4 regions of the Pandoraea sp. NE5 genome follow, and region 4 is predicted to be linked to each of the others. Evidence: predicted binding sites of a transcription regulator. Region 4 holds the regulator's gene; each other region holds the start of a gene.
What was found. Region 4 encodes LexA, which represses DNA repair genes until DNA is damaged. Its sites were predicted from a motif close to ACTGTATNNNNATACAGT; they were not measured.
Positions count from the first base shown of each region.

Region 1 (7,132 bases), 410 kb from region 4:
CGCCCCAGATCGCTCGGGAGCAGGCACCGCCGTTCAATTCTCATGCCATCGGCAAACCGACGGCAATGCTGATAGCTTGACTAGCCGAAGCGCTTAGGCAGCGGCCTTGGCGCCTTGCTTGATCAGACGAGCCACGGTCGGCGACAGTTGTGCGCCAACGCCTTGCCAGTACGTCAGACGGTCTTGAGCGATACGCAGACCTTCCGTGCCTTCGGCAGCGACCGGGTTGTAGAAGCCAATACGCTCGATGAAGCGACCATCGCGACGGTTACGCGAGTCGGTTGCAACGATGTTGTAAAACGGGCGCTTCTTCGCGCCGCCGCGAGCCAGGCGGATAACGACCATAATAAATCCTTGTGAATCCAGAAGTGTTCGGACAGAAAACGCGACATTATAGCGCAAAACCCTCGTCAAAACAAACACTTCCCCGGACACCGGCGGCGCCCCGCCAAGCCGCGCCCGGATTGGGGGACAAGACCGCCGCGTTGGCTCCGGGAGGCACTGGTCTACAATGCACGCATTCTGTGCGTGAAGCGAGTCCAGCATGCAACGATTGACCGGTGGATGGCAACGCCCCGCTCGGCCGCAATGGCCAGTGCGGGTCGCCGTGCGAGTCATCCATCTTGTGAAGCATGTGCGTCGGGTCGGTTTGTTTTTCGGCGCCGCGCTGGCGATGGCCCCATGCCTCGCCACGGCGCGCGACGCCCTTCCCATCGAACGTCTCGTCCTGCCGCCCGGCTTTCACGTCGAAGTCCTCTCCGACCGGGTGCCCGGCGCCCGCGGCATGACGCTTGGCCCGAAAGGCACCTTGTTCGTCGGCAGCCTCGCACAAGGCGTTGTCTATGCCATCACACTCGATCCGTCGCGCGCCTATGCGGCCAGGGTCCAGACCATCGCCTCCGGGCTGAACATGCCCGTCGGCGTGGCATTGCGCAACGGCGCACTCTATATCTCGGCCGTCTCGCGCATCGTCAAGCTCGACAATATCGAAAGCCGGCTCGACAATCCCGGCAAACCGATCGTCGTCTACGACAAGCTTCCTGGCGAAAGTCACCACGGCTGGCGGTACATCGCATTTGGCCCCGATCAGCGCCTGTATGTCGGCGTGGGCGCACCGTGCAATGTCTGCAAGCGCGACGGCGACCGCTTCGCGATGATCGGCAGCATGAAGCCGGACGGCACCGACTGGCAGGTCGTCGCCCGTGGCGTGCGCAACACCGTAGGCTTCGACTGGCAACCCAGGACACGCACGCTCTGGTTCACCGATAACGGTCGCGATCAACTCGGCGACGACGTGCCGGACGACGAGCTGAACCGCCTCACACGCATCGGCGAACACTTCGGATTCCCTTACTGCCATGCCGGCGACATCGCGGATCCCGAATACGGGCGAGAGAAACGCTGTGCGGACTTCACGCCCCCCGTGGCAAAGCTTGGCGCCCATGTGGCCGCGCTCGGCGTACGCTTTTACACCGGCAAACAGTTCCCCAAGGACTATCGCGGCAGTCTGTTCATCGCAGAGCACGGCTCCTGGAACCGGAGCCGCAAGGTCGGCTACCGGGTCGTACGCGTCGTGCTCGACGCCAAGGGCAACGTCGCCAGGCAGGAAATCTTCGCGCAAGGTTGGCTGGGCGACGACGAGTCGGTCTGGGGCCGCCCTGTCGACCTCCTTACGTTACCAGACGGCTCACTGTTGATCAGTGACGATGAGGCCGGCGCGATCTACCGCATTACTTATCGGAAACCGTGACGCGGCCGCACGACGACGACCGACATCGACTCGGGAATCTCACCGCAATGACGATGCAAGGAACTGCACTGACCGGCATTCGGTCAACCTTTCATGGACTCAGGGCTGCGCACGGCGTCCGCCGCCTCCGTGTGCCGCGACACTTTCGCTGATCGTGCCCTCCCGGCACGCTCGGCAATTCCACCAAGACATGATCATGACCCAACGCCGACTCTCTTTCCTGCCCGCCTCGTTCGCCACCTATATGGCAACGCTCCTCGTGCCGGCGGCCATGTTGGCCGGCTGCGCCGCCCCGTCGGGCGGCGCCGGTCCATCGCAGGCGTCGCCCGGCGCGCCAGCCGCCGCCACCGCCCCCGCCGACATCCTCGGCACCTGGCAACTGATGCGGTGGGAAGGTGTCGACGATTTGCCAAGTCTGCCGGAAAGCCGCGCCATCAACCTGACCTTTAACGACAAAGGAGCGTTCTCTGGCTCCGGCGGATGTAACCGGATCTTCGGCCAGTACTCGGTGGGGCCGGCCAAGGGCCAGGTCAGCCTTCAGGCGCCGGCCGCCACACGCATGGCTTGCCCGGACTCGATGGCCTTCGAAGCCCGCTACCTGACGACGCTTCCCCGCGTCACCCGTTTCGAACGCCGCGACACGCAGTTGATTTTGCGCACTCCGAATGGCGAGACCCTGACCTACGCCTCGCAGACGTTGCTGGATCGTCCGGTCGCCAGCGCCACCAAGACGGAAGACCGTATTGTCGACGTCGATTCGCAAATGGCGGATTGCGTGGGCGCCGCGCCGCGAAAGTGCCTGCGCGTGCGCAACGCCGACGATTCCGGGAAAGCGCCGTGGGAACTCTGGTACGCCCACATCGATGGCTTCTCGTGGAAGCCCGGCGTAGAATACCGCGTGAAAATCCACGGCGAACCCGTCGTCAATCCGCCCGCCGATGCGTCGAGCATGCGCTGGACGCTGGTCGAAGTCATTCGCGAAACGCCAGCCCGATAACCCATCCCAATGAATGCAGTCGCCTATAAATCCAAGACCCTGACCGCGGGCCTGGCAATGCTGTTCGGCACGCTGGGCCTGCATCGTTTCTATCTGTATGGTCTGCGCGATCGCTTCGGGTGGGCCCATGTCGTGGGATCGGCCTGCGGTGTAGCGGGTTGGGGGCTGCTGGTCACGAGTGAGCTGCAGTCTCCCGCCGGATGGGGCCTGACGATTCTCGGCGCCATCTCGCTGTTTTCCGCATTCCTGGCGGCGATTGTTTACGGACTTCGGCCCGACGAGCGCTGGGATGCCCAGTTCAACGCCAGCGCCCAGCGCAAATCGCGCTCGGGGTGGATCGCCGTCATCATCGTGAGCGTGTCGCTGTTCGTGGGTGCGATGTTGATGATGGTCGGTCTCGCCGTGGCGTTCCAGACCTATTTCGAAACGCACGACACGCCGAACCGTCTGTCGCAGTAACGCGTGAGCATGACCACACTCGTCGTCGCCCCCTCCCGACCGACGCTGGGCTTCATCGGCGCCGGTCGCGTTGCATGCGCCCTCGCGCTCGCGGCGGCACGTGCGGGGTATGAGGTGACGGCGATCGCAAGCCGACGCCTCGATGCGGCGCAACGCGTCGCGGTCGCCTTGCCGGCGTGTAAGGCCCTGCCAATCCACCGGCCGAACGACATGAACGCGGTCTTCGCCCACGCGGACCTTGTCTTCCTGAGCGTTCCCGACGACGCCATCGCCACGTGCGCCGCACATCTGTCGCCGCGCGCCGGGCAGGCACTGGTGCATTGCAGCGGCGCCTCGGAGGTTGGTCTGCTCGCGGCCGCCACCCGACACGGTGCGCAAATTGGCGGCTTCCACCCGCTGTTTCTTTTTGCCGGTCTCGATGACGACGCGATACGCCTGTCGGGCAGCGCCATCACCATCGAAGCCGACGCACCGCTGAACGCTACGCTCCACGCGCTTGCCAGCGCGATGGGGTGCCGCGCCCTGTCGATCCCGGCGGGCGAACGGATGCGATATCACGCCGGCGCCAATTACGCCGCCAGTTTTCTGCTGTGCCTGCTCGATGAAGCTATCCAGCTCTGGCACGCAATCGGCATGCCGGAAGCCGACGCCCAAGACGCCATGTGGCCGCTGGTCATGGGTACCCTCACCGCCGCCCGCGACCGCGGACTTGCCGGCGCGCTCTCCGGCCCGGTGTCGCGGGGCGACGCAGGCATCGTCACCCGCCACACCGAAGCGCTTGCCTCGCTGGGCGGCAATCACGCGACGTTGTATTCGCTGCTGACGCTCCGGGCGATTCACCTCGCCCGTCAACGCCCGAACGCTGACGGCGCCGCACTCGACGCCATCGCACGCGCCATCGCGCCATATTTGCCGCCGTCCGCCCCAGAAAGCGACGCATAAGCACATCCAGCGTCCCCAGCCCATCCAGTCGCTCGACGCCGTCCACCCGCGCCACCTCGCCTCGCCCGCCAGTCCGTTCCGCGTCATGCTCGCCTCTCATTTACTGTATAAAAACACAGTATAATGACAAGCATTCCTCGCGAACGACCTGCCTTCGCGCCCCGGACTGCCATCAAGGAGACAAGTCATGGCTTCCTCATTCGCGCCGCCCCCGTCGCGTAAGGGCCGAGGCGCTACCGCCAATCTCGAATCGCGCTTTTCCGAATTCCGGCGCGAAAGCGATGAGACCCGACTTGAATCGGATGCGGCCCAAGAATGCGAGGTCAAGTTCGTCACGCAAGTCGCGCTGGAAAACGCGCGAACGATCATCTCACGCAATCAATCGACGGACATTCCCTTCGACCGTTCGATCAACCCGTATCGGGGATGCGAGCATGGCTGCGCGTATTGTTTTGCGCGTCCCACGCACGCCTATCTCGGCCTGTCGCCGGGGCTCGACTTCGAAACCCGCCTTTACGCGAAACACAACGCCGCCGAGCGCCTCGACGCCGAGTTGCGCAAGCGCGGCTATCAGCCCGCCCTGCTCGCACTCGGCGCAAACACCGACCCGTACCAGCCCATCGAACGTGAATACGGCATCACTCGAAGCGTGCTGGAAGTCCTCGAGCGTTTCGGCCATCCCGTCGGCATCACCACGAAATCCGCGCTGGTCGCGCGCGACATCGACATCCTGTCGCGAATGGCACAGCGTGGTCTGGCCCGCGTATTCATCTCAGTGGGAACGCTCGATGCGGAGATCGCACGCAAGATGGAGCCGCGCGCCAATACCCCGGCACGTCGCATCGAGGCCATCCGAAAGCTGACGGACGCGGGTATTCCCACCGGGGTGATCGTGGCGCCCATCGTGCCGGCGCTCACCGATTTCGACATCGAACGCGTACTGACGACGGCGGCGCAAGCCGGCGCAACGTACGCGGGCTATGTGATGCTGCGACTGCCGCGCGAAGTTCACGATGTTTTCGTGACGTGGCTCGAAGCACATTACCCGCTGCGGGCACGCCACGTCATGAGCCTGATCGAGCAGGTGCGCGACGGCAAGCACAACAGTTCCGAATTCGGCACGCGCATGCGCGGCACCGGTTTGCATGCGGAGTTGATCCGTCAGCGCTTTCATCTGGCCGCCCGCAAGTTGGGTCTCAATCAGGCGCGACCACCGCTGCGTAACGATCAGTTCAAGGTCCCCGCACCGGCAACTTCGGCCGTCGCCAACGGATGGCAAACCGCCGCGCAAGCCCCTGAGGCCGGGACCGACAAGGCCGACCCGCAAATGCCGCTCTTCTAGAAAGCGACGCCGGACGCAACCGCAACTTGAGCCTATCGACGCTCTCCCGCCCTCCCGCCGCCGCGCTCACTCCTCGACGTGGATGGTGAGCGTCTCCTTGATCTCCTCCATCACGACGTAGCTCTTCGACTGCACGGCCCCCGGCAGTTGCAGCAGGATGTCGCCGAGCAACTTACGGTACTCGGACATCTCTCGAATGCGCGCCTTGATCAGATAGTCGAAGTCGCCCGAGATGAGATGGCACTCCATCACCTCCGGGATCCGCAGCACTTCCCGCCGAAACTGATCGAACATGTTGCCTGACTTGTGATCGAGCGTGATCTCGACGAATACCAGCAACGCGGCGCCCAGCGCGGCCGGATTCACCCGGGCGTAGTACCCCATGATCACCCCGTCGCGCTCCATGCGTTTCACGCGCTCGATGCAGGGCGTAATCGACAGGCCGACCTGCTCGGCGAGGTCTTTCATCGACATCCGCCCGTCTTGCTGAAGCAGCGCGAGAATGCGCCGATCGAGCCGATCCAGCGTTCGGATCGATTGCTGTTGGACTCTCATTATTTATTCCTGAATTTCCAATATATACATTAACTAAACCTACTAATCAGATAATACTATGCCAATTATTACTGGATAAACATGGTTTTACAGGAGTCAACGCAATGAAGGTCATCGTTCTCGGTAGCGGCGTCATCGGCGTCACCAGCGCCTACTACCTGGCGAAGGCCGGGCACGACGTCACGGTGCTCGATCGTCAAGCCGGACCGGCGCTCGAGACCAGCTTCGGCAACGCCGGCCAGATTTCGCCGGGCTACGCCTCGCCGTGGGCCGCGCCGGGCATTCCGACGAAGGCCATCAAGTGGTTGTTCCAGAAGCACGCCCCGCTCGCCATCCGTCCGGACGGCACGCTCACGCAACTCAAGTGGCTCTATCAAATGCTGCGCAATTGCACGCCCGAGCGTTATGCCGTCAACAAGGAACGCATGGTGCGGATCGCCGAGTACAGCCGCGATTGCTTCCGTGCGTTGCGCGCGGAGACGGGCATTCCTTACGAAGGTCGTCAGGCGGGCACGTTGCAACTGTTCCGTACCGACGAGCAACTGGCGAACGCCGCGCGCGACATGGCGGTGCTTGAAGAGGCCGGTGTGCCGTTCGAGTTGCTCGACCGCCAGGCGCTTGCCAGCGCCGAGCCGGCATTGGCGGCCGTCGCTCACAAGCTTACGGGCGGCCTGCGCCTGCCCAACGATGAAACCGGCGACTGCCAGTTGTTCACCACGCGTCTGGCGGCGATGGCCGAGGCACTCGGCGTGAAATTCCGCTACGACATGCCGATCGACGGTCTGAACGTTGTCGGCGACAAGATCGATGGCGTGGTCTGCGCAGGCACGGTGCAGCGCGCCGACGCCTACGTCGTCGCCCTCGGGTCATACTCCACACCGTTCCTGCGCGGCCTGGTCGACATTCCGGTGTATCCGCTCAAGGGATACTCGATTACGGTGCCCATCGCCGATGCATCGCGCGCGCCGGTGTCGACCGTGCTCGACGAGACCTACAAGATTGCCGTCACTCGCTTCGACGACCGCATTCGCGTCGGCGGCATGGCCGAAGTGGTCGGCTACGACAAGACGCTCAACCCGGCTCGCCG
Region 1 is NZ_AP025517.1:4,861,949-4,869,080, forward strand. It holds gene rpsP (30S ribosomal protein S16) at 94-345, opposite strand; gene PanNE5_RS22050 (PQQ-dependent sugar dehydrogenase) at 674-1,750, shown strand; gene PanNE5_RS22055 (META and DUF4377 domain-containing protein) at 1,947-2,747, shown strand; gene PanNE5_RS22060 (hypothetical protein) at 2,757-3,206, shown strand; gene PanNE5_RS22065 (Rossmann-like and DUF2520 domain-containing protein) at 3,216-4,148, shown strand; gene PanNE5_RS22070 (PA0069 family radical SAM protein) at 4,336-5,490, shown strand; gene PanNE5_RS22075 (Lrp/AsnC ligand binding domain-containing protein) at 5,557-6,045, opposite strand; gene PanNE5_RS22080 (D-amino acid dehydrogenase) at 6,150-7,132, shown strand, end outside.
Region 1: a site for LexA is predicted at 4,251-4,268, ahead of PanNE5_RS22070 (PA0069 family radical SAM protein). Genes of this name have one in related genera too.

Region 2 (7,132 bases), 2.1 Mb from region 4:
ATCGTCGCGACTCCCAAGCGTCTTGGCGCGATCATGCTCATCGCGATAGATCTCGTGGGGACGATGACCGAAGTCGCCAGTACGACCAGCCACGCAAGAAGAAGTCGCTGTTCGAGATGTTCGACTTTGACTGACGCCGGCGGGTAACTGACGTTTGCGCCCTTTGGCGTGGGATGCAAAACGTCAGCAGCGCTTTTGTGCGAACCCAAAAAAAACGGCTCCCATCGCTGGGAGCCGTTTTAAATTTGGTGGCGAATCAGGGACTCGAACCCCGGACCTGCGGATTATGATTCCGTCGCTCTAACCAACTGAGCTAATTCGCCGTAGAAGAAAGAGTATAGGTAAGCCCCCATGGGCTGTCAACATATTTTTGCGGAACAACGCAAATAGTCGCCACGACCGCTCGTCCCGCGTCGCCGCCCCGGGTTCCGGAAACGACAACGCCGAGACCCGAAGGCCCCGGCGTTGTTGATCCGTTTCAACCTGTCGGGCAGGTCACCCCATCAATCGTTGGCGTAGATGTCGACGTCCTTGGTTTCCTTGATGAAGAGCATGCCGATCACAAAGGTCGCCAGGGCGATGATGATCGGGTACCACAGGCCGGAGTAAATGTCGCCCTTGGCGGCCACGATCGCGAACGCCGTGGCCGGCAGGAAGCCGCCGAACCAGCCGTTACCGATGTGATACGGCAGCGACATCGACGTGTAGCGAATGCGCGTCGGGAACATTTCCACCAGCATCGCGGCAATCGGCCCGTACACCATCGTCACGAAGATCACCAGAATCGTGAGCAGTACCACGACCATCGGCTTGTTCATCTGCGCCGGGTCAGCCTTCGGCGGATATCCGTCGGCCTTGAGCGTACCGGACATGTCGGCCTCGAACGCCGCAGTCTTTTCCTTCGCATCCGCCGCTTTGCCGTCGACCGACGAAATCACCTTGTCGCCGATCTTCACCGTGGTCATCGTGCCCGCCGGCGCTGCCTGGTTCTCATAGTTCAGGCCGGAGCGCGACAGGTAGCTCTTCGCGATGTCGCACGAACTCGTGAACTTCGACGTGCCCACCGGGTTGAACTGGAACGAGCACTCGTTCGGATCGGCGATCACCGTGATCGGCGAGCGAGCGGTTGCCGCCTCCAGGGCCGGGTTGGCGTAGTGCGTGAGTGCCTTGAAGATCGGGAAGTACAGCAGCGCGGCGATCAGACAGCCCCCCATGATGATCGGCTTGCGCCCGATCTTGTCCGAGAGCGCGCCGAAGAACACGAAGAACGGACTGCCGATAAGCAAGGCCACCGCGATCATGATGTTCGCGGTATTGCCATCGACCTTCAGCACCTGCGTCATGAAGAACAGCGCATAGAACTGGCCGGTGTACCACACGACCGCCTGACCGGCCGTCAGGCCGACGAGCGCCAGGATCACGATCTTCAGGTTCTTCCACTCACCGAACGACTCCCTGAGCGGCGCCTTGGAGGCCTTGCCCTCGGCCTTCATGCGCTGGAACGCCGGCGATTCGCTCAATTGCATGCGGATCCACAGCGACACCAGCAACAGCAGGAGCGACAGAACGAACGGCACGCGCCAGCCCCAGTTGGCAAACGCTTCTTCGCCAATCACCGTGCGGGTGCCAAGAATCACCAGCAGCGAGAGGAAGAGACCCAGCGTGGCGGTCGTCTGAATCCACGACGTGTAGAACCCGCGGCGGCCATGCGGCGCGTGTTCGGCAACGTACGTGGCGGCACCACCGTATTCGCCACCGAGCGCCAGACCTTGCAACAAACGCATGGCGATGAAGATCACCGGGGCGGCGATCCCCCACGACGCGTAGCCCGGCAGCAAACCGACAACCAGCGTCGACAGCCCCATCAGCGTGATGGTTACCAGGAACGTGTACTTGCGACCGACCAGGTCACCGATGCGGCCGAACACGATGGCGCCGAACGGACGCACCGCGAAGCCTGCAGCGAATGACAACAATGTGAAGATGAAAGCGGCCGTCGGGTTGATCCCCGAGAAGAACTGCCGGCTGATGAAAACGGCCAACGACCCGGCCAGGTAGAAGTCGTACCATTCGAACACCGTGCCCAGCGACGACGCGAAGATGACCTTTCTTTCTTCGGCGGTCATCGGCGCATGGGAGGTGGCTGTCGTTGTAGTAGCCATGCGGTTGTCTCCTGTAATGTAAGCACGCCCCTGGGTCGTGCCCGGGCCGCTGCCACTGATTATTGGAGGACAACCTTACCGACGTCTGACGCCAAACTGACTCGAAGCTTACGTTGCTAGGGACTTACCCTCGACTTTGGCTCGATATTGAACGTATTTCGCGTGAATTCGTCACGCATGCGGGTTTTCGATAGGCGCATCGGCGAGGGGGAACGTGACACGAATGAGCGTGCCGGTTGCTTCGGGGTGCTGCGCGTCAACATGGTCGAGCACGCTCACGTCGCCGCGATGGATCTGCACGATCTCGCGCACGATGGCCAAACCCAGGCCGCTGCCGTCGCTGTCACTGCCGAGAATGCGATAAAAGCGCTCGAACACCCGTGGACGCTCAGACGCCGGAATGCCCGGCCCGGTGTCTTCGACTTCGAGATGAACGAAGCCGTCGGACGCCTCATGCCGCAGACGTACCGTCACCTTCCCACCCGTCGGCGTATACCGGATCGCGTTATCGATCAGGTTGTTGAGCAATTCGCGAAGCATCACCGGTTGACCCGACAGATGCACCGAAAACGGCGGCTCCTCGAAGCCCAGATCGATCCGCTTGGCGAAGGCGGCCTGGAACCAGTCCTGCATGGCGCTTCGGGCAAGCACGCTGAGATTGACCGGCGTGAAGGCGGCGGCGTCGTTCGCGCTGTTCTCCGCGCGGGCCAGCGCCAGCAACTGGTTGACGAGGCGCGCCGCCTGCTCGGAACTTACGGCGATCTGCGACAGCGAACGGCGTAATTCGTCGGGAGACGTCTGGCGCAAGGCAAGTTCGGCCTGCATGCGCAGCCCCGCGAGCGGTGTTTTCAGCTGGTGCGCGGCATCGGCGATGAAACGCTGTTGAAGTTTCATATTCTGCTCCAGCCGACTGAGCAGATCGTTCAGCGAACCCACGAGCGGTGCAATCTCTGGCGGGGCCTGGCGCGCTTCGAGCGGCGATAGATCGTCGGGACGCCGCGCGCGGATGTGTTCCTGCAACGCATGCAGCGGCGCGAGGCCGCGCGACAGGCCGAACCACACGAGCACGATAGCCAGCGGCAGGATCACGAACTGCGGCAGGATTACGCCCTTGATGATTTCGTTCGCCAGTTGGCTGCGCTTGTCGAGCGTCTCCGCGACCTGCACGAGCGCCATGCTGCCGGCGGGCGTCACCCGCGGCAAGTCGACGTAGGTGAACGCCACGCGGATGTCGTTGCCGCCCACGGTTTCGTCGCGAAACTGTACGACGCCGGGTTGCGGACGGTCGTCTTCGTGCGGTAGCGGCAGGTCGGGCGTGCCGCCGACGAGTTCGCCCTTCGCCCCCAGCACCTGGAAATAGACGTTGTCGGTGGCGTCGGCGCGCAGCAGATCGCGTGCGGGCATGGGCAGCGTCAGGGTGACTTGGCCGCGGTCCGAATGGACTTGCTGGGCGAGAACATAAGCGTTGGTCTCGAGCGCCCGGTCGAAGGGGCCGTTGGCAATGGATTTCGCGACGAGGTACGTCACGGCAATGCTCATCGGCCAAAGCAGCAGCAGTGGCGCGAGCATCCAGTCGAGGATTTCGCCGAAGAGCGAGCGCGGGGGCGGCTCCGCCTCGTGCTCGAGCGGCGCGCCAAAGCCGGGCCGTACGAACGGATCGGTGTAAGGGTCGAGCCGGTCGAACGGTTCGTCGGCACCGGGCGGCGAGGGAGTGTGCCGTCGTGAGGGGGCGCCCTCAGGTGATGAGGGCGAGTGCGACGACGCGTCCGGGTCCGCAGGCGTGGCGCGATGATGGTGGCGAAAGCTCAGACGCATCGGACGGAGAGGCTAAAGAGGCAGGGGCGGCCGCGGCCGCATTCGGCGGACTATGCCGCATTGGCAGGCGCGGCGGCCGGCTTCTCCAGACAATACCCCAACCCGCGGATCGTGGCGATGCGCACCCCGCTCGGCTCGATCTTCTTGCGCAGCCGGTGCATGTACACCTCGATGGCGTTGTTGCTCACCTCTTCGCCCCAGCCGCACAAGTGGTCTACGAGCTGCTCCTTGGAAACGAGCCGCCCGGTACGCAGCAGCAGGACTTCGAGCAATTCCAGTTCGCGGGCGGACAGGTCGAGCATCTGCTCATTGATATAGGCGGTTCGTCCGACCTGGTCGAAGCTGAGCGGGCCGTGACGGATGACCGTCGAGCCGCCGCCCGCGCCGCGCCGCGTCAGCGCCCGCACGCGCGCTTCGAGCTCGGCCAGCGCGAACGGCTTGGCCATATAGTCGTCGGCACCGAGATCGAGCCCCTTGACGCGGGCGTCGACGCTGTCCGATGCGGTCAGGATCAGTACGGGCAGATGGGAATTGCGCGCGCGCAAGCGGCGCAGGACCTCGTGACCGGGCAGGCGCGGCAGGCCGAGGTCGAGAATCAGCAGGTCGAACGTCTGGGCGCAGAGCGCGGAATCGGCTTCGAGCCCCGTCTTGACGTGATCGACGGCATAGCCCCCCTGGCGCAGCGAGCGGGTCAGGGCGTCGGCCAGAATGCTGTCATCCTCTGCGATGAGAATTCGCATGGGCGTGATAGGCTCGTATTGGCACCGTCGCCTGACGGCTGCGGTGTGTCTCCTGTGATGTTGCGGCGCGTGGTTCGCGGCTTTTTTTGTCGTTTCGGCGCTTTCGGACAACAGGCACTTGCAAACAGCACTGGTTTTTTATACAGTACTGGCATTCACGCCTCACCCGAGCCGTCTCGCTCATCATATCAAAGGACGATTCATGGAAGAAAGCAAGAAAGGGTCTGCCAATCTGTCGGCCGAGAAAGGCAAGGCGCTGGCCGCCGCCCTCGCGCAGATCGAAAAGCAATTCGGCAAGGGCTCGATCATGCGTCTGGGCGACAGCGAGGTCGAAGCGGACATCCAGGTCGTCTCGACCGGCTCGCTGGGCCTGGACATCGCGCTGGGCGTGGGTGGCTTGCCGCGTGGGCGCGTGATCGAAATCTACGGTCCGGAATCGTCGGGTAAGACCACGCTCACGCTGCAAGTCGTGGCGGAAATGCAGAAGGTCGGTGGCACTTGCGCGTTTATCGACGCCGAGCACGCCCTCGATGTCGGCTACGCCAACAAACTGGGCGTGTCGGTGCCGGAACTGCTGATCTCGCAGCCGGACACGGGCGAACAAGCCCTCGAGATCGCCGACGCGCTGGTGCGCTCGAGCTCGATCGACCTCATCGTCATCGACTCGGTGGCGGCGCTGGTGCCGAAGGCCGAAATCGAAGGGGAAATGGGCGATTCGCTGCCGGGTCTGCAGGCGCGTCTGATGTCCCAGGCCCTGCGCAAGCTGACCGGTACCATCAAGCGCACGAACTGCACGGTGATCTTCATCAACCAGATTCGGATGAAGATCGGTGTGATGTTCGGTAACCCGGAAACTACTACGGGCGGAAACGCACTGAAGTTCTACTCATCGGTGCGTCTCGACATTCGCCGGATCGGCTCGATCAAGAAGGGTGACGAGGTCGTCGGCAACGAAACCCGCGTCAAGGTCGTCAAGAACAAGGTGTCGCCGCCGTTCCGCGAAGCGATTTTCGATATCCTTTATGGCCAGGGGATTTCGCGCGAAGGCGAAATCATCGATCTGGGCGTGAACGCGAAGATCGTCGAGAAGGCTGGCGCCTGGTACAGCTACAACGGCGAGAAGATCGGCCAGGGCAAGGACAACGCGCGTGAATTCCTGCGCGAAAATCCGGATATCGCCCGCGAGATCGAAAATAAGGTACGCGCATCGCTCGGCGTCACGGCAATCAACGAGACCGGCGAGATCGAAGCAGACGACGAGGTCTGAGGACCTCTCGCCTGTTCCGGAGCGGCAACGCGAGGCCAGTCGGCGCCGCGTTGCCGTTTTGCTTTTCCGGCCCCCGCTTTGATGGCATCACGATGACGTCATGATCACTCGCCGTCCTCCCCGAGATCCGAACGCGCCGCCACCTCCGCCGGGCGACGCCGCCGTTGCGGCCAAGCCGTCGCGCAAACCCGTGCTGAGCCTCAAGGCGCGCGCGCTGTCCTATCTCGCGCGTCGCGAACACAGCCGAGCCGAGCTGCGTCGCAAGCTTGCGCCGTTCGCCGACGCCGACGATCCCGAGGCGCTCGATCGCGTGCTGGACGGTCTTGAGCAGGAGCGCTGGCTGTCCAATGAGCGATTTGCGCAAAGCGTCGTGCATCGGCGTGCGTCGCGCATGGGGACGACGCGTATCGTCAACGAACTCAAGCAGCATCAGGTCGACGCCGATACCGTGACGGCCCTCGCGACACAACTGCGCGAAACGGAACTCGCCCGGGCCCGCGCCGTATGGCAGAAGAAGTTCGGCGAGATTGCCACGACGCCCGAGGCGCGCGCCAAACAGATGCGTTTTCTCGCCTCGCGCGGTTTCTCGCGTACCGTTATCAGCAAAATCGTGTGGGGTGCCGACGAATACTCGGACGACTTTTGACGCGACATCCATCATTTTCCTGATGGATGTCGCACCATTCATCGGGGAAGGGCGGGTGACGCGCGTGGGCTCGCAAGCCGCATGAATACTGGCGTGACATGGCGCGGTATCTCGCGTGTCGCGTCATGCCACAGTTATCGCGATATGGCGTTGCACCATACGCCCAGCACCTGCAGAATTTTGATTACCCGACCCATTGGTCGGGTAATTCGACCTTATGCGGCGGGCTTCTGTTGCGCTGCGGCAATCGCCGTCGCTGCCTATGCTAGAATTCAGATCTTTCCGCGTTCATGCATTGCACACTCTCGCATGCCGCTCTCTGAGCCCGCCTCTCGTACCCTGCGTCACCGCCGCGCGATCGCTGTCGAAGCGTTTTCGCGCGACGATGGCCTATGGGACATCGAAGCCTGTCTAACCGATCACAAGGATCGCGATTTTGCATTGGCAACGGGCCTTCGAAAGGAGGGCACGCCGATTCACTCGCTGTGGCTGCGTCTGACGA
Region 2 is NZ_AP025517.1:2,333,354-2,340,485, forward strand. It holds gene PanNE5_RS10670 (zf-TFIIB domain-containing protein) at 1-134, shown strand, start outside; tRNA gene PanNE5_RS10675 (tRNA-Met) at 247-323, opposite strand; gene PanNE5_RS10680 (MFS transporter) at 504-2,162, opposite strand; gene PanNE5_RS10685 (HAMP domain-containing histidine kinase) at 2,334-3,977, opposite strand; gene PanNE5_RS10690 (response regulator transcription factor) at 4,028-4,717, opposite strand; gene recA (recombinase RecA) at 4,920-5,984, shown strand; gene recX (recombination regulator RecX) at 6,085-6,630, shown strand; gene PanNE5_RS10705 (DUF2889 domain-containing protein) at 6,940-7,132, shown strand, end outside.
Region 2: a site for LexA is predicted at 4,847-4,864, ahead of recA (recombinase RecA). Genes of this name have one in related genera too.

Region 3 (7,132 bases), 1.6 Mb from region 4:
TGGCTATTGGGACGGAATTCGGTCAGGGTCCCATACTGCAAACTTAAATGCGGGCGTGACGGCGACGGGGCCGAGGGTGCCCCGCAGACGGCGCATTAAGGCGGCCGTTGCCGACCGCCCGCGCTACTGAGCGTCGAACGGCAGCCGATATTGCGCAGGGTCTTCGGGGCGTGGTCGACGGCGACGCAACAGCGCCGCGCTGGGCTTGTCGGGTGCGGGGGCCGGTGGATCTAGCGAGCTGAGGCGAAACGCCGGGCGGCTTAGCGGCAGAACGGCCAGGAGTGCCGCCTTGCCGCGTACCGACGTCGGGATGTCGTCTTCCACTTCGGCCGACTGAGCGCCAGTGACGTCGTATACGACGGTATCGCTCGCCTGATGCAAGGCGGCAAGGCGTCGGCCCAGTAGTCGGTAAATGTCAGGATCAAAGCCGGTCACGGCAGGCAAGGTGTCGACGAAGGCGTCCAACGCGTCACGCGACGTCACAGTGCCCAGATACTGCCAGCGGTCGATCACGTGGTAGTCGACCTCCGAGGTATCGGCGCTGCGTTCTTCAACCGCGATAGGGCCTTCGTACGGCCACGTTTCCAACCGTAGCGTGGCGAGCGCTTGGCGAACGCGCTCGGTGTGCGCGGCGAGCGGCATATCGCCGACGCATACACCATCACAACGCTTGACCTGGTATCCGAAGCACGGCCGGCCGGCGCCCACAGTTTCCAACCCGAGCTGCGCGCAGCACAGACGATGTTCGTCCGCCAGCGTGCGCAGCGCGCTCTGCGCACGCGTGCGCGACGAGAAGGTGCCGTACAAGGCCTCGGCGCCGGCAAAATCGACCGCCTTCGCGCTGACGAGCTCGGGCATGTCGGCATCCGGCGTGAGTTGCCAGCTATAGAGTTGCGAAGCACGGCGCAGTTGACGGTTATGTACCGGCTGCAACTGCTTGACCAGTTGCGACTCCAGCAGCAACGCGCCAAGCTCGCCCACCGTGCAGCGCGCTTCCACACGCCGGATTTCCTGCGAGATACGCAGATCCTTGGCAACCTGATGATCGCTGGAGAAATGTGAACGCACGCGCGCGCGGATGTCGACGCTCTTGCCCACATACAGCAGCGTGTCGCCTTCGCCATAGAAGAGGTAGACGCCGGGGCGGTTCGGCAGGGCATCGATGGCGTCGTCCGGCAACTGCGGCGGCTGGCTCGAACGTTTGGTTACGCGTTGCACCGCCTGCTCGATCAGATCGGGCGTGTAAATCGTGTGAAGCTTTTGCCAGAACTGCCAGAGCAGATCGGCGTCGGCGAGCGCGCGGTGACGGCCCAGCGGGGCGAGGCCGAAGCGGGCGATCAGCGCATCCAGACCATGCCGCGCCGCCGAGGGAAACAGCAGACGCGATAGACGCACCGTGCACAAAACATCGGCTTGGAACGCGATGCCGGCACGCCGGAATTCGTTTTTGAGAAAGCCATAATCGAAGCGCGCATTGTGGGCAACAAACAACTTGCCTTGCAGACGTTCCGCCAATCCGTGCGCCAGCGACTCGAACGACGGCTGACCGCGCACCATCTCATTGGTGATTCCGGTCAGCTGCTGGATGAACGGGGGGATCGGTTCGGCCGGGTCGAGCAGGGTGCTCCACTGTTCCACGCCATGCGGGCCGACTTCGACCACGCCGATCTCGGTGATGCGGTCGCCGAGCGCATTGCCACCCGTCGTCTCCAGATCGACGAAGACCATCGGCGCCGGCAGCGAGCGGGCGAGCGCGTCGGGATCCATCACATCGCGGATCGCGGCGTCATAGGCGTGCTCGATTGCGATGTCCCGCATGTCATCGGTCGCGTTGCGCTTGCGCACTTCGGCCGCGCTCAGGCCGGGCATGCCGGCGCATTGGCGTGCGACGCGATCGGGCGGACGGATCGGTCGGACGGGAACGGCGCCGCGTCGTCGCCAGGCAGGTCGTCACCGGCGAATGCTGCGACGGCGGCACGGAATACCGCCGGTGCCGGGGCGTCGGGCCAGTGCAGATCGACGAGTGCATCGAGCTGCGGTAACGCGCCGTCGCGACGCAGCGCCTCGTCGCCGGGCAGGCGCAGCAGCCGCGCCAGCGTCCACGCCTCATGCCGTGCATGCAGGCCAATATCCGCCTCTGCCTCGTCGGCAATGGCGAGGAGCGTGCGCCAGTCAAGCGTCAATGCCGCTGCCGCTTCGCTCGAATTATTCGCTTCGTTCGATTCCTCAGGGGCTGTCGCAACGGCGGCAGTGCGTGCCGATATGGCTTTCGCGGTCCCCGCACGCTGTTGCGCGTAGCGCGCGGCAATCGCTCTCACGATGCCAGCAAGGTCGCGTTCGGCAGCGCTCAGTGCCAGTTGATCCCAGTCGATGGTTTCCATAAGACATTCCTCGATTGGAGGACATGATACTGTATAAAATCACAGTGCGCGAGTGACGTGACCCGACCGACCCGACGGGGTCGCCGCCGTCGTCGCCGCATGTAATACTTTGCGCCATGCCCACCCTGCGGGAACCCGACCTCGATGTTGACCCTGTATACCTTTGGCCCGTCGTTCGGGCTGCCCGACGCCAGCCCGTTTGTCGTCAAGGCGGAGATGCTGCTCAAGCTCGCCGGACTGCCCTATCGGACGGATCGCAGTGGATTTCGGCATGCCCCCAAGGGCAAGCTCCCCTATATCGATGACGAAGGTGAGATCGTCGCGGACTCCACGTTGATCCGGCTGCACATCGAGCGTAAGTACGGGTTCGATTTCGATGCCGGTCTCACGCCCGAGCGACGGGGCGCCGCGTGGATGTTCGAGAAGGCGCTGGAAGATCATTTCTATTGGCACGTCGTGCAGGCGCGCTGGTGCGACGACGACAACTTCGCCAAGGGGCCGGCCTCGTTCTTCAAGGCGATTCCCTGGCCGGTGCGCCCACTTGCGCAAGCGTTCATCCGTCGCAAGATTCGCGGCACGCTGCACGCGCAGGGCACCGGGCGCTATACGCCTCAGGAGCAAACGCAACTGCTCAAACGCGGCGCACAGGCGGCGGCCGAATTGCTCGGCGACAAACCCTATTTTTTCGGTGATGCGCCGTGCGGCGCCGATGCCACGGCTTTCGGTTTCATCGGTAGCGCCGCGTCGCCGCATTTCCGCATGGCGCTGCGCGACGAAATCGCAAGCCATCCGAATCTGATGGCCTATGTCGCGCGCATGCGGCGCGAGTTCTTTCGCGACGCGGGCGAAGGCTCGAGCGTTTGAGGCGTAACGTCCGATAGGCAGATCGGCAAATCCGCGATTTCACGACGTCACATCGCCGCGAATTGACATCGACTCTGGAGGCCGACGCCGGGCTGGATCAGCCCGCCTCGGAGGCCGTTTCGTCGCTCGGCAGCACGTCGGAGAGCACGAGGTTGCGCCCGGAAATCTTCGCGGCGTACAGCGCGCGGTCGGCGCGCATGCACAGCGCCTCGAGACTTTCATTCTCGTGCCACGTCGCCACGCCGCCACTGAGCGTGTATTGACACACGCCAAACGGACCGGCCACCAGATGTCGGCTCGCCTGACTGCGCAGGCGCTCGGCAATGCGGATTGCACCGGGTGTGTCCGTGCCCGGCAGCAGCACGGCAAATTCTTCTCCGCCCAGTCGCCCGAAGACATCGCCTTCGCGCAGGATATCGCGCACGAGCTTCACGAATTCGCGAAGCACCGTGTCGCCGCCCGCATGGCCGTGGGTATCGTTGATCTGCTTGAAATGATCGAGATCGATGACCACGATCGAGAGAGGCCAACCGCGGGCCACCGCCCGTGCCATCTCCTGACGCGCGAGGAGGTCGAAGTGTTTGCGCGAGAGCGCGCCGGTCAGATAGTCGCGGTTCGCGGCCTCTTCGGCGGTGGCGAGCATGGCGTCGTGAATCATCATGACCGCGCCCATCGTCATGGCGGGCATGACAATCGTGCCGATGGTGAGCATCACGGCGTTGAACATCGTGGGCGCGAACACATCAGGGCCGGGGGCCGGCGTCCAGCCGAAGACCACGCCGCGCACGGCATGCCCGATGGCGAACGCCGCAGCGAGGCCCGTGGTCAGCCAATAGTTGTAAGGATGCCGGCGCGGGGGAATATGTCGGGCAATGAGCACGGCCGTGGCCAGCAGCCACGCCGCGTGAAACGTCGAGACGATGACCACGCGTGCCTGTGGGTCGTCGGTGCCGTAACGCCAGAACACGATGGCGGCAGCGAGCACGCCGAGCGATGCGCCCAATGCCGGCCAATGCGGCGAGCGGCCGAGAAAGCGAGCACAGCCCGCGAAGTAAAGCAGCAGACCGCCCGCGAGGGTGACGTTGGCGACAGCAATCGACACGAAGTCGGGGACGCCGCCGCGCAGCGCAAACAGCGGCAGGGCAATGAGCACCGCAACGTTGGCGAAGCACCACTCGCGAACGCCCGCCACGCGTGAGCGTAGAAGAGACCCCATGATCAGCAACATCATGAAGCTGAGCAGTGAGGTGATCGCGAGCAAAGACGTCGTCAACATGGCGATGACCAGCGGGGGGAAGCGGACATGTGTTGTGCATTGTAATGTACGCCGCTACGCGCGTTACATGCCCAGCACGCCAGTAGAATAGTCGGATCCGTCTTTTTTGTATCAAGGAGTTTGCGTCAATGCCGACGACCCGATCCTATCCGTCAAATCGCGCCCCCCGCTTTCGCCGGCTTCCCATGTTGGCGTTGACCGTCGTGGCCGTTGCCGGTCTTGCCGCGCGCCCGGCGCAGGCGCAGCAAGAGCCGCTGCAGCGCCGCGCAGCCCAGCCGCCACTTTTCTCCAGCCCAGCCAGCAGCGCAAGCGCACCGGCGGCCGATGTCAATCGCGACGTGCGTCCCGCGCTCGAGGCCGCCAATCTTTGGCTGGGACTCACGGACATCAACCGTGGAAAGCAGAGTTGGGAGCAGGCTGCCCCGGTGTTCCAGCGCGCGATCACGGCCGGCGACTGGGCGCAGCGCCTGCAAGCCGCGCGCGAGCCGCTGGGCCGGGTGAAGTCGCGCAAAACCGCGGATGCGGTGTTTACGCGCACCCTGCCCGGGCAGCCGGACGGCGAGTATGTGGTGATTCAGTACAACACAGTCTTTGAGCACAAGGCCGAGGCCCATGAGATGGTGACGATGGTCTTCGGCATCGACAGCCGTTGGCGGGTCGCGGGCTATCTGGTGCGCTGAGGCTGCGCTGGCGGGGCCGCCGGCGGCTGGCCGACGATATCGGCAGATTTACGCCGGTCAGCCCCCCACACGGTGAGCTCTCCCTTAGACGGTGGTGGTGTCGCAGCGCTTTTGCGACGGCGCGGGTCAGAGGTGCTTGTAGTAGAACGTCGTGGCACAGAAGGCCCCGTCGGGCATCAGTGCGAATTTCGGCACGTCGCCCGCGCGTTGCCAGCCGCAGCGCAGATATAGCCGTTCGGCATCGCCGCCAGTCACGGTATCGAGTACGAGCACCTGACGCCCCTCGGCGCTGGCGACCTCGTCAACGGCAGCCATCAATTGCCGAGCCACCCCCAGCCGCCTGGCCGAACGATGAACCAGCATCTTGGCGACGTCCGCTCGATGCGGTTGGTTTTCCGGCAAATCGAGCAACAACTGCACAGTACCGACGATTTCACCATCTTGAGCCGCGTCGGCTTCATGCCGACGGGCGACGAGCAACGCACGCTCACCACGCGCGACGCCTTCAGCCACGTTGCGCCAGAATGCGGTGGCGCGCTCACGTGTAAGCGGTAGCATGAAACTCACCGATGCACCGCCCTCCACGCAGTCGATGAGTATGTCGGCAAGCACATCGATCGCCGCCAAGGCTTGGGCCCCGTCGAGTCGTTGCACGGCGACGGGCGAGGCGACTGATGATAAATCAAGCGACATCACTGTACTCTCCTTGCAGCAACGAACGGTAGCGTGACGAGCCCGACCAGGTAGCGTGCAGTGGCCGGCGTGGGATTGTGGAAGCCGATCGGTTGATCGAGCCGCATGGCCAGACAATCGCCAGTGTCGAGCCGCCACGCGACGTTGCCCAGCGTGACTTCGATGGCGCCATCGATGACCCAGATCTGCTGCCAGACCTCATTCTCGCGCGCTCCGGTATCGTAGGCGACGCGCTCACCCGCGAGAAACTGCACTTCGACAAGCTGCAACGGCGACGGCTGCGCCGGCGAAAGGTTGCGTCGCACGTAGCCCGAGTCCGGATCCGTCCAGACCGGCTGGTCAGCACGGCGTGCGAGCGGCGACGGTGGCGTGTCTTCCCGTGCCCGGTCGTCGAACAACGACGCGAGCGTTACGTCGAGCGCGGTGGCAAGCTTATCGAGCACGTTGGCCGTCGGACTGGTCTGCGCCCGCTCGATGAGCGAGATGCTCGAGCGGCTCACGCCGCTGCGTTCCGCCAGCGTATCCAGCGAATAGCCGCGCTCGCTGCGCAGATCGCGCACACGGCGGGCGATACGTTCGTTAATGTCCATGGTTTCCAGTGTACTGGAAATTAATATCCAGTAAAATGGATGTCATTGTTCACGCCGTCATCCACGGCTTCTTGTTTGCGGGACCCCTCACATGACTTCCTCGCTCATCGTGCGCGACGCCACCGACGCTGACCTCCCGGCTATTCGCGACATCTATAACGACGCTGTCGAGCACACGACCGCCATCTGGAACGAGGTGCTCGTCGACGTGGACAACCGGCGCGAGTGGCTGGCGGCACGCGTGGCGCGCGGGTATCCCGTGATCGTCGCCGAGCGCGACGGCAAGGTCGCGGGATACGCGTCGTTTGGCGACTGGCGCGCGTTCGACGGCTATCGTCACACGGTCGAGCACTCCATTTACGTGGACAAGAACGCGCGTGGCGGCGGCGTCGGCGAGACGCTCATGCGCGCGCTGATCGAACGCGCGCGCGCCATCGGCATTCACGTGATGATCGCGAGTATCGAAGCGCAGAACGCACCGTCGATTCGGCTGCACGAAAAGCTCGGCTTCCTTACGGTCGGCACGTTCAGCGAAGTCGGCACGAAGTTCGGTCGCTGGCTCGATCTCACGTGCATGGAATTGCGTATCGACGCCACGCGTTGAAACACGCGCCGCCGGCCTCGTTCGATGCCGCTATGTCAGAAATG
Region 3 is NZ_AP025517.1:2,870,533-2,877,664, forward strand. It holds gene PanNE5_RS13125 (3'-5' exonuclease family protein) at 124-1,869, opposite strand; gene PanNE5_RS13130 (DUF2471 family protein) at 1,857-2,381, opposite strand; gene PanNE5_RS13135 (glutathione S-transferase family protein) at 2,526-3,245, shown strand; gene PanNE5_RS13140 (GGDEF domain-containing protein) at 3,343-4,521, opposite strand; gene PanNE5_RS13145 (DUF4019 domain-containing protein) at 4,650-5,201, shown strand; gene PanNE5_RS13150 (GNAT family N-acetyltransferase) at 5,328-5,894, opposite strand; gene PanNE5_RS13155 (helix-turn-helix domain-containing protein) at 5,894-6,484, opposite strand; gene PanNE5_RS13160 (GNAT family N-acetyltransferase) at 6,576-7,088, shown strand.
Region 3: a site for LexA is predicted at 2,410-2,427, ahead of PanNE5_RS13130 (DUF2471 family protein). Genes of this name have one in related genera too.

Region 4 (7,132 bases):
GGCCGCGGCGCCTTCGGTCTGCGCCTGCGCACCCTTCAGACGAGCGACCGCCATGGCCAGATCGGGGTTGCCGGCGAGCGCTTCGTCGATCAGCGAGACGAGTTGCGGATCGCCGAACCGCTGTGCCCAATCCGTGCCGGGCCACTGGCCGCCCTCGGCGGGCAGGCTGCGCTGGGTCTGATACTGATCGGGGGTACTGATCTGCTTGTCGCTGTGGATGCCGGCAAAATTCGCGCAACCGGCAAACCCCAGTGTCATCGCCGCCAGGCAGACGGCGGAAATGATGGAGCGGGCCCGCAGATGCGGGAGGAACGGTGAGGCCACTTTCATCGCAAAGCCTTTACGAGTGACGTTAGGCACCGACAATAATCGGAAACCGGGTGATGGCGAGTACCAGGAGTAGTGGACTCGACATGCTTTTTTGGGGGAATCTGGGGGCCGTCGTTGTCATCCGGTTTCGCCGTTGGCGATCACGCGGCGCAGCAGGCTCTTCAGGAAACCCACTTCCTCTACGGAGAACCCGCGCATCAGATGATCGGCGGCACGCACGAAGATGTCCGGCATCCGGTCGGCCATGGCGTATCCGGCTTCGGTCGCACTCAGGTTCACCGTGCGGCGATCCATCTTGCTGCGCTCGCGCACGAGCAAGCCTTGCGCTTCAAGCCGGTCGAGAAGACGCGTCACCGCACTCGCGTCGATACAGTAGTCGCGAGCCAGATCGGCCGCCGTCTTGCTCTTGCCCGTGGCCACCTTGTAAAGCATGGTCGCCTGGGTGCTCGTCAAGCCGTATTGCGACGTTTCGTTGGTCAGCTCTGCCAGGATCAACTGGCGCACGCGGGAGACAAGATACCCCAGCGAGTTGTCGATGTCGTAGGCGCAGCGCGGAGGATCGCTCTGGGGGGCATCCGGCGGCGACGTCGGCGCGGCATCGGAAGAGGAAGCGGACGGATCGATCATTTTCGTGCTGCTGCAATAGTTGACTTGTCACGATTATAGCGGTTACTTAATAAATTTCAAGGCCATGCAATAGTTGACTAGGCAAATATTTCGACCAAAATTGGAGCTAACGTTCTAAATGGATGTGTGGCGGGGGGCGAGGGGGTATGGCAGGGGAGTGGCATCTCGATGAATGCGACGCCGTCGACGTTCCCGCGCAGGGGCCGTTGCTGCATTGCAGAAAGACCATGACGTAAGACACGCGCAAGTGGTAGAATCGCGGATTCTCCAAAGGCTTTTTTCGAGCACCTCTTCATGACCCGCGCTCTCCGTAATATCGCCATCATCGCGCACGTCGACCACGGCAAAACCACGCTCGTCGACCAACTGCTGCGCCAGTCGGGCACCTTCCGCGAAAACCAGCAAGTTGCTGAACGCGTGATGGACTCGAACGACATTGAAAAAGAGCGCGGCATCACGATCCTCGCCAAAAACTGCGCCGTCGAATACGAAGGCACGCACATCAACATCGTCGACACGCCGGGACACGCGGACTTCGGCGGTGAAGTGGAGCGTGTGCTTTCGATGGTCGACAGTGTGCTGTTGCTCGTCGACGCCGTCGAAGGCCCGATGCCGCAAACGCGCTTCGTGACCCGCAAGGCCCTCGGCCTCGGTCTGAAGCCGATCGTCGTGGTCAACAAGATCGACCGTCCGGGCGCGCGTCCGGATTGGGTGATCAACCAGACGTTCGACCTGATGGACAAGCTGGGTGCCACCGACGAGCAGCTCGACTTCCCGGTCGTCTACGCGTCGGCCCTGAACGGTTTCGCGAGCCTCGACTCCGATGTGCGCGAAGGCACGATGCGCCCGCTGTTCGACGCGATTCTCGAACACGTGCCGGTCCGCGAAGCCGATGTCGACGCCCCGCTGCAACTGCAGATCAGCTCGCTCGACTACTCGACGTTCGTTGGCCGTATCGGTATTGGCCGTATTACGCGCGGTCGCATCAAGCCGGGTCAGCAAGTGGTGATGCGCTTTGGTCCGGAAGGCGAAGTCCTCAAGCGCAAGATCAATCAGGTGCTGACGTTCCGCGGTCTGGAGCGTGTGATGTCGGACGGCGCGGAAGCCGGCGACATCGTGCTGATCAACGGGATTGAAGACGTGGGTATCGGCGCAACGATTTGCGACGTCGACACGCCGGAAGCCTTGCCGCTGCTGACGGTAGACGAGCCGACGCTGACCATGAACTTCTGCGTGAACACGTCGCCGCTGGCCGGCCGTGAAGGCAAGTTCGTGACGAGCCGTCAAATTCGCGACCGTCTGCACAAGGAACTCAATCACAACGTAGCGCTGCGCGTGAAAGACACCGCCGAAGATTCCGTCTTCGAAGTGTCCGGCCGTGGCGAACTGCACCTGACGATTCTCATCGAGAACATGCGTCGCGAAGGCTACGAACTGGCCGTGTCGCGTCCGCGCGTGGTGCTCAAGGAAATCGACGGCGTGAAGCATGAGCCGTACGAAATGCTGACCATCGACCTGGAAGACGATCACCAGGGCGCGGTCATGGAAGAAATCGGCCGCCGCAAGGGCGAAATGCTGGACATGGTGTCGGACGGTCGCGGCCGTACGCGTCTTGAATACCGCATTCCGGCGCGTGGCTTGATCGGCTTCCAGGGCGACTTCCTGTCGATGACCCGCGGCACGGGCCTGATGAGCCACATTTTCGATGCTTACGCACCGCTCAAGGATGGCACGCTGGGCGAGCGTCGCAATGGCGTTCTGATCTCCCAGGACGACGGCGCTGCCGTGGCCTACGCGCTATGGAAGCTGCAAGATCGCGGCCGCATGTTCGTGTCGCCGGGTGACGCCCTGTACGAAGGCATGATCATCGGTATCCATAGCCGTGACAACGACCTCGTGGTCAACCCGATCAAGGGGAAGCAGCTCACGAACGTGCGCGCGTCGGGCACCGACGAAGCCGTGCGCCTGGTGCCGCCGATCTCGATGAGCCTCGAGTACGCCGTGGAATTCATCGACGACGACGAACTGGTCGAAGTCACGCCGCAGACGATTCGCCTGCGCAAGCGCTACCTCAAGGAACACGAGCGCAAGCGCGCATCGCGTGAAGAGAAGTAAAGCCGGCGAGGGTGTCGTGGCGTAGCGGAGAAACTTCTGCTACGCGCCGATGCCAGTCTGTTGGAAAGAAAGCCGGTGCCTCGCACCGGCTTTTTTGTTATCCCTTTCGTTGACGTCACTGAAGCCATTGCCAGACATGACCGACTTTGTGAGTACCGACATCCGCGGCCGCATCGGCTTTATCACCCTGACCCGCCCGAAGGCGCTCAATGCGCTCTCGCACGACATGATTCGTGCGATGGCCTCGGCCCTCGATGCATGGCGCGACGATCCGCGCGTGCTCGCCGTCGTCCTGCGGGGCGAGGGGGAGAAGGGTTTGTGCGCGGGCGGCGACATTCGCTATTTCCACGAGGCGGTGAGCGCGGGGCGCACCGACATCATGGATTTCTTCACGGACGAGTACACGCTGAACTACACGATCGCCACCTACCCGAAGCCCTATATCGCGCTGATGGACGGCGTGGTGATGGGCGGCGGCATGGGCATCTCGCAGGGGGCGGCGTTGCGACTGGTCACGGAAGCCACGCGCATGGCAATGCCCGAGACGGCCATCGGACTGTTTCCCGATGTGGGCGGCGGACGCTTTCTCGCGAATCTTGCCGGTCATCTTGGCGAGTACCTTGGCACGACGGGCGTGGTGTTCGGTGCCGTTGACGCATGCGAAATCGGTCTGGCCGACGCGGTGGTACCGCGTACCGAATTACCGGTGCTCTGTGAACGGCTGGCGAGCGGCGATTGGCCGGACAGTGATGCGGTACTCGACGCGGCGCGCGCGTTCGCCCGGCAAAGCGTGCCGCCTGCCGGACTGGCCCCGGGCAAGCTTGCGCCGCTGCGCGACGTGATCGACCATCACTTCGGCCTGCCGGATCTGCCGGCCATCCTGTCGTCGCTCAAGCGGGAAGCCCGCTGCGAGTTCTCCGGCTGGGCGCAGGAGACGGAAGATCTGTTGCGCGCCAAGCGCTCGCCGCTGATGGTTTGCGTCACGCTGGAACAGGTGCGCCGCGCACGCAAGCTGTCACTCGCCGACGAGTTGCGCGAGGAGTGGCTGATGATGCGCTGTGTCTTCAATCTCGACGGCCGTACCGGGGCGGAGGGCGTTGAAGGCATTCGCGCGATGGTCGTCGACAAGGATCATGTGCCGCGCTGGCAGCACGGCAGCATCGAAGCGGTCACGCCCGCCGACATCGCGCGATTCTTCGATGGCGATCGGCATGGCGCGGACCATCCACTGCGCGAACTCGGGCGATAAGTCCGTCGCGCCATGGAGGGTCGCGGTGGCCCGAGGGCTTATACCGCAGCCTGACAGAACTGATCGCCAACGGCCAGATCGAGTTTGCGGCAGATGTCGGCGATGCTGCCGACCATCACGATGTGCGACATGTCGCGATACACGCGCACCTCGTGCTCACCTTGTGTGTCGCGTTGCTGAACGTCTCGCACGCTGCGCGACGTCTTGACCGCTTTTCCGGTAGGGCACGCGCGACGCGAGGCCGACGCCATGGCAGCGGCGAGTGTACGGGGCAGGGCCGTGGAGCGCGAGCGCGCAGGCACGGTGTACGAGCGTGCGATGGCCGGGGCGGCGGCAAACGGGCCGGACAGGGCCGACAGCCCGTACACCGCAGACAGACGCGCCTGCGACGGCACGCGGACGCGCGGTTGACCAAAAGACGTACGCAGCAAACCAAAGAGTCGAGCCATGATGCGATCCTTCCTCCAATGTGGGTCTGAGGGGCGCGTCCTGCCACGACCTTCACAAATCGCGGGCGCAGCAGGGCACGGGCGCCGGACCCAGCCCGGCGCAGTCGGAAATGCGAAACTTCAGTGAGTGGGCTGCTGCGTGATCGAGACGCGGCGCAGTACCCAGGTTTGCGTCTAGAGGTCGTTGTTGCGGATCAGGCCGACCGCAATCCCTTCCAGCGCAAAGTCACCGCTGCCTTCATTGACATCGATGTTCTCGAAGTCGGGGTTTTCGGCGATCAACTCGACGCCGCCGGGTACACGGTGAAAACGTTTGACGGTCACATCGTCGCCAATGCGTGCCACGACAATCTGGCCCTCGCGCGCGTCGGCGGCTTTCTGTACCGCCAACAGATCGCCGTCGAGAATGCCCGCGTCTCGCATGGACATACCGCGCACCTTCAGCAGGTAATCGGGCTGGCGCGCGAACATGTTCGGGTCGCACTGAAAGTTGCGTTCGATATGTTCCTGCGCCAGGATCGGGCTACCTGCGGCAACGCGCCCGACGAGCGGCAGCGACAGTTGCATCAGGCCCATATGCGGCAAGGTGAACTGATGCATGCCGCCCGCTTCGTCGAGCCGCTTGAGGCGGATGCCGCGCGATTGGCCTGCGGCCAGTTCGATCACCCCTTTGCGCGCCAGCGCCCGCAGGTGCTCCTCCGCGGCGTTGGCGGAAGAGAAGCCGAGTTCGGCGGCGATCTCGGCGCGCGTCGGCGGAAAGCCGGTGCGCTCGATCGCTTGTCGGACCAGTTCGTAGACCTGCTGTTGACGAGCAGTAAGTTTGATCATGGCATCACTGTATGGAAGCACAGGTGGCTGTATTTTTGTACAGTGTTTGTAAAAACGCAAGGGAAAACTTCGTCGCCTGCAGGATGTGTCTGTCCCACGCCCGCGTCGTGGGACCCCCGCGGGATCAAACCGGCGTCGGTACGAGCGGGCTAATCCATGATTTGATATAAACAATCGTATAAATATTATTTTTAAGTATTTAGCTGTCCCCATAGACTGGCCTCCTACACACGAAAGAACACGAGGGAGCGCAAGTCATGGGTCAAGTGATACGGGGGGGAAAAGCCAGGGCGCTGGCGATCGCACTGGGAGGGCTGGCACTGACTGCCGGGCTGTCGCTTCAGGCGCGCGCCGCGAGTTTTTCCCTGCTCAACGTGTCGTATGACCCGACGCGTGAGCTATATGCCGACTACAACAAGGCATTCGAGGCGCACTACAGGCAGACCACGGGCGACACGGTGACGCTCAAGGCCTCGCATGGCGGCTCGGGCAAGCAGGCCCGTACGGTACTCGACGGCGCACCGGCCGACGTCGTGACGCTCGGCATCTCCGCCGACATCGACGAACTGGCGCAGGCCGGACTCGTGAACAAAGATTGGCAGAAGCGTCTGCCCGATAACGCCACGCCATACACGTCGACCATCGTGTTGCTCGTGCGCAAGGGCAACCCCAAACACATCAAGGACTGGAACGACCTCACCAGGCCGGGCATCAGCGTGGTCACGCCGAACCCGAAGACGTCGGCCGGCGCCCGCTGGAATTACCTCGCTGCATGGCTTTACGCGCTAAAGCAGCCAGGCGGCAACGAGCAGACCGCCCAGGCCTTTGTCGCGGCGCTCTACCGCAACGTGGGGGTACTCGATTCCGGCGCGCGAGGCGCCACCACGACCTTCGTCGAGCGCGGCGTCGGCGACGTGCTGATCGCCTGGGAAAACGAGGCGCTGCTCTCGGTGAAGGATCTCGGTCCGGACAAGTTCGACATCGTCGTGCCGTCGTCGTCGATTCTCACGGAGCCGCCGGTCGCCGTGGTCGACAAGAACGTCGACAGGCACGGAACTCGCAAAGCCGCTGAAGCCTATCTGCAATGGCTGTATTCGCCGCAAGGGCAGGAGATCGCCGCGAAGCACTTCTATCGTCCACGCTCGCCGGACATCGCCAGGAAGTATGCCTCGCAGTATCCGAAGCTCAAGCTCTACACGGTCGACGCCGATCTGGGCGGGTGGACGAAAACGCAGGCCAAGCATTTTGCCGACGGTGGCATCTTCGACCAGATCTACACGAAGAAGTGACCCCCAGGGCCCGAGAAGACAAAGGGATGCAAGCGTGAGTACCGTACTGTTTCCGCTCTGGCGCAAGCCGAGTGCTTTGCCAGGATTTGGCCTGACGATGGGCTACACGGTCGGCTATCTGAGCCTCGTGGTGTTGGTGCCGCTGCTGATGGTTTTCATCAAGGCCAGCTCGCTCGATTGGGCGAGCTTTATCGCCGCCGTGAGTTCGCCGCGCGTGTTGGCCTCATACCGCCTCACGTTCGGCC
Region 4 is NZ_AP025517.1:4,455,260-4,462,391, reverse strand. It holds gene PanNE5_RS20180 (efflux transporter outer membrane subunit) at 1-330, opposite strand, end outside; gene PanNE5_RS20175 (MarR family winged helix-turn-helix transcriptional regulator) at 448-957, opposite strand; gene typA (translational GTPase TypA) at 1,252-3,072, shown strand; gene PanNE5_RS20165 (enoyl-CoA hydratase/isomerase family protein) at 3,209-4,321, shown strand; gene PanNE5_RS20160 (hypothetical protein) at 4,360-4,770, opposite strand; gene lexA (transcriptional repressor LexA) at 4,945-5,598, opposite strand; gene PanNE5_RS20150 (sulfate ABC transporter substrate-binding protein) at 5,856-6,887, shown strand; gene cysT (sulfate ABC transporter permease subunit CysT) at 6,985-7,132, shown strand, end outside.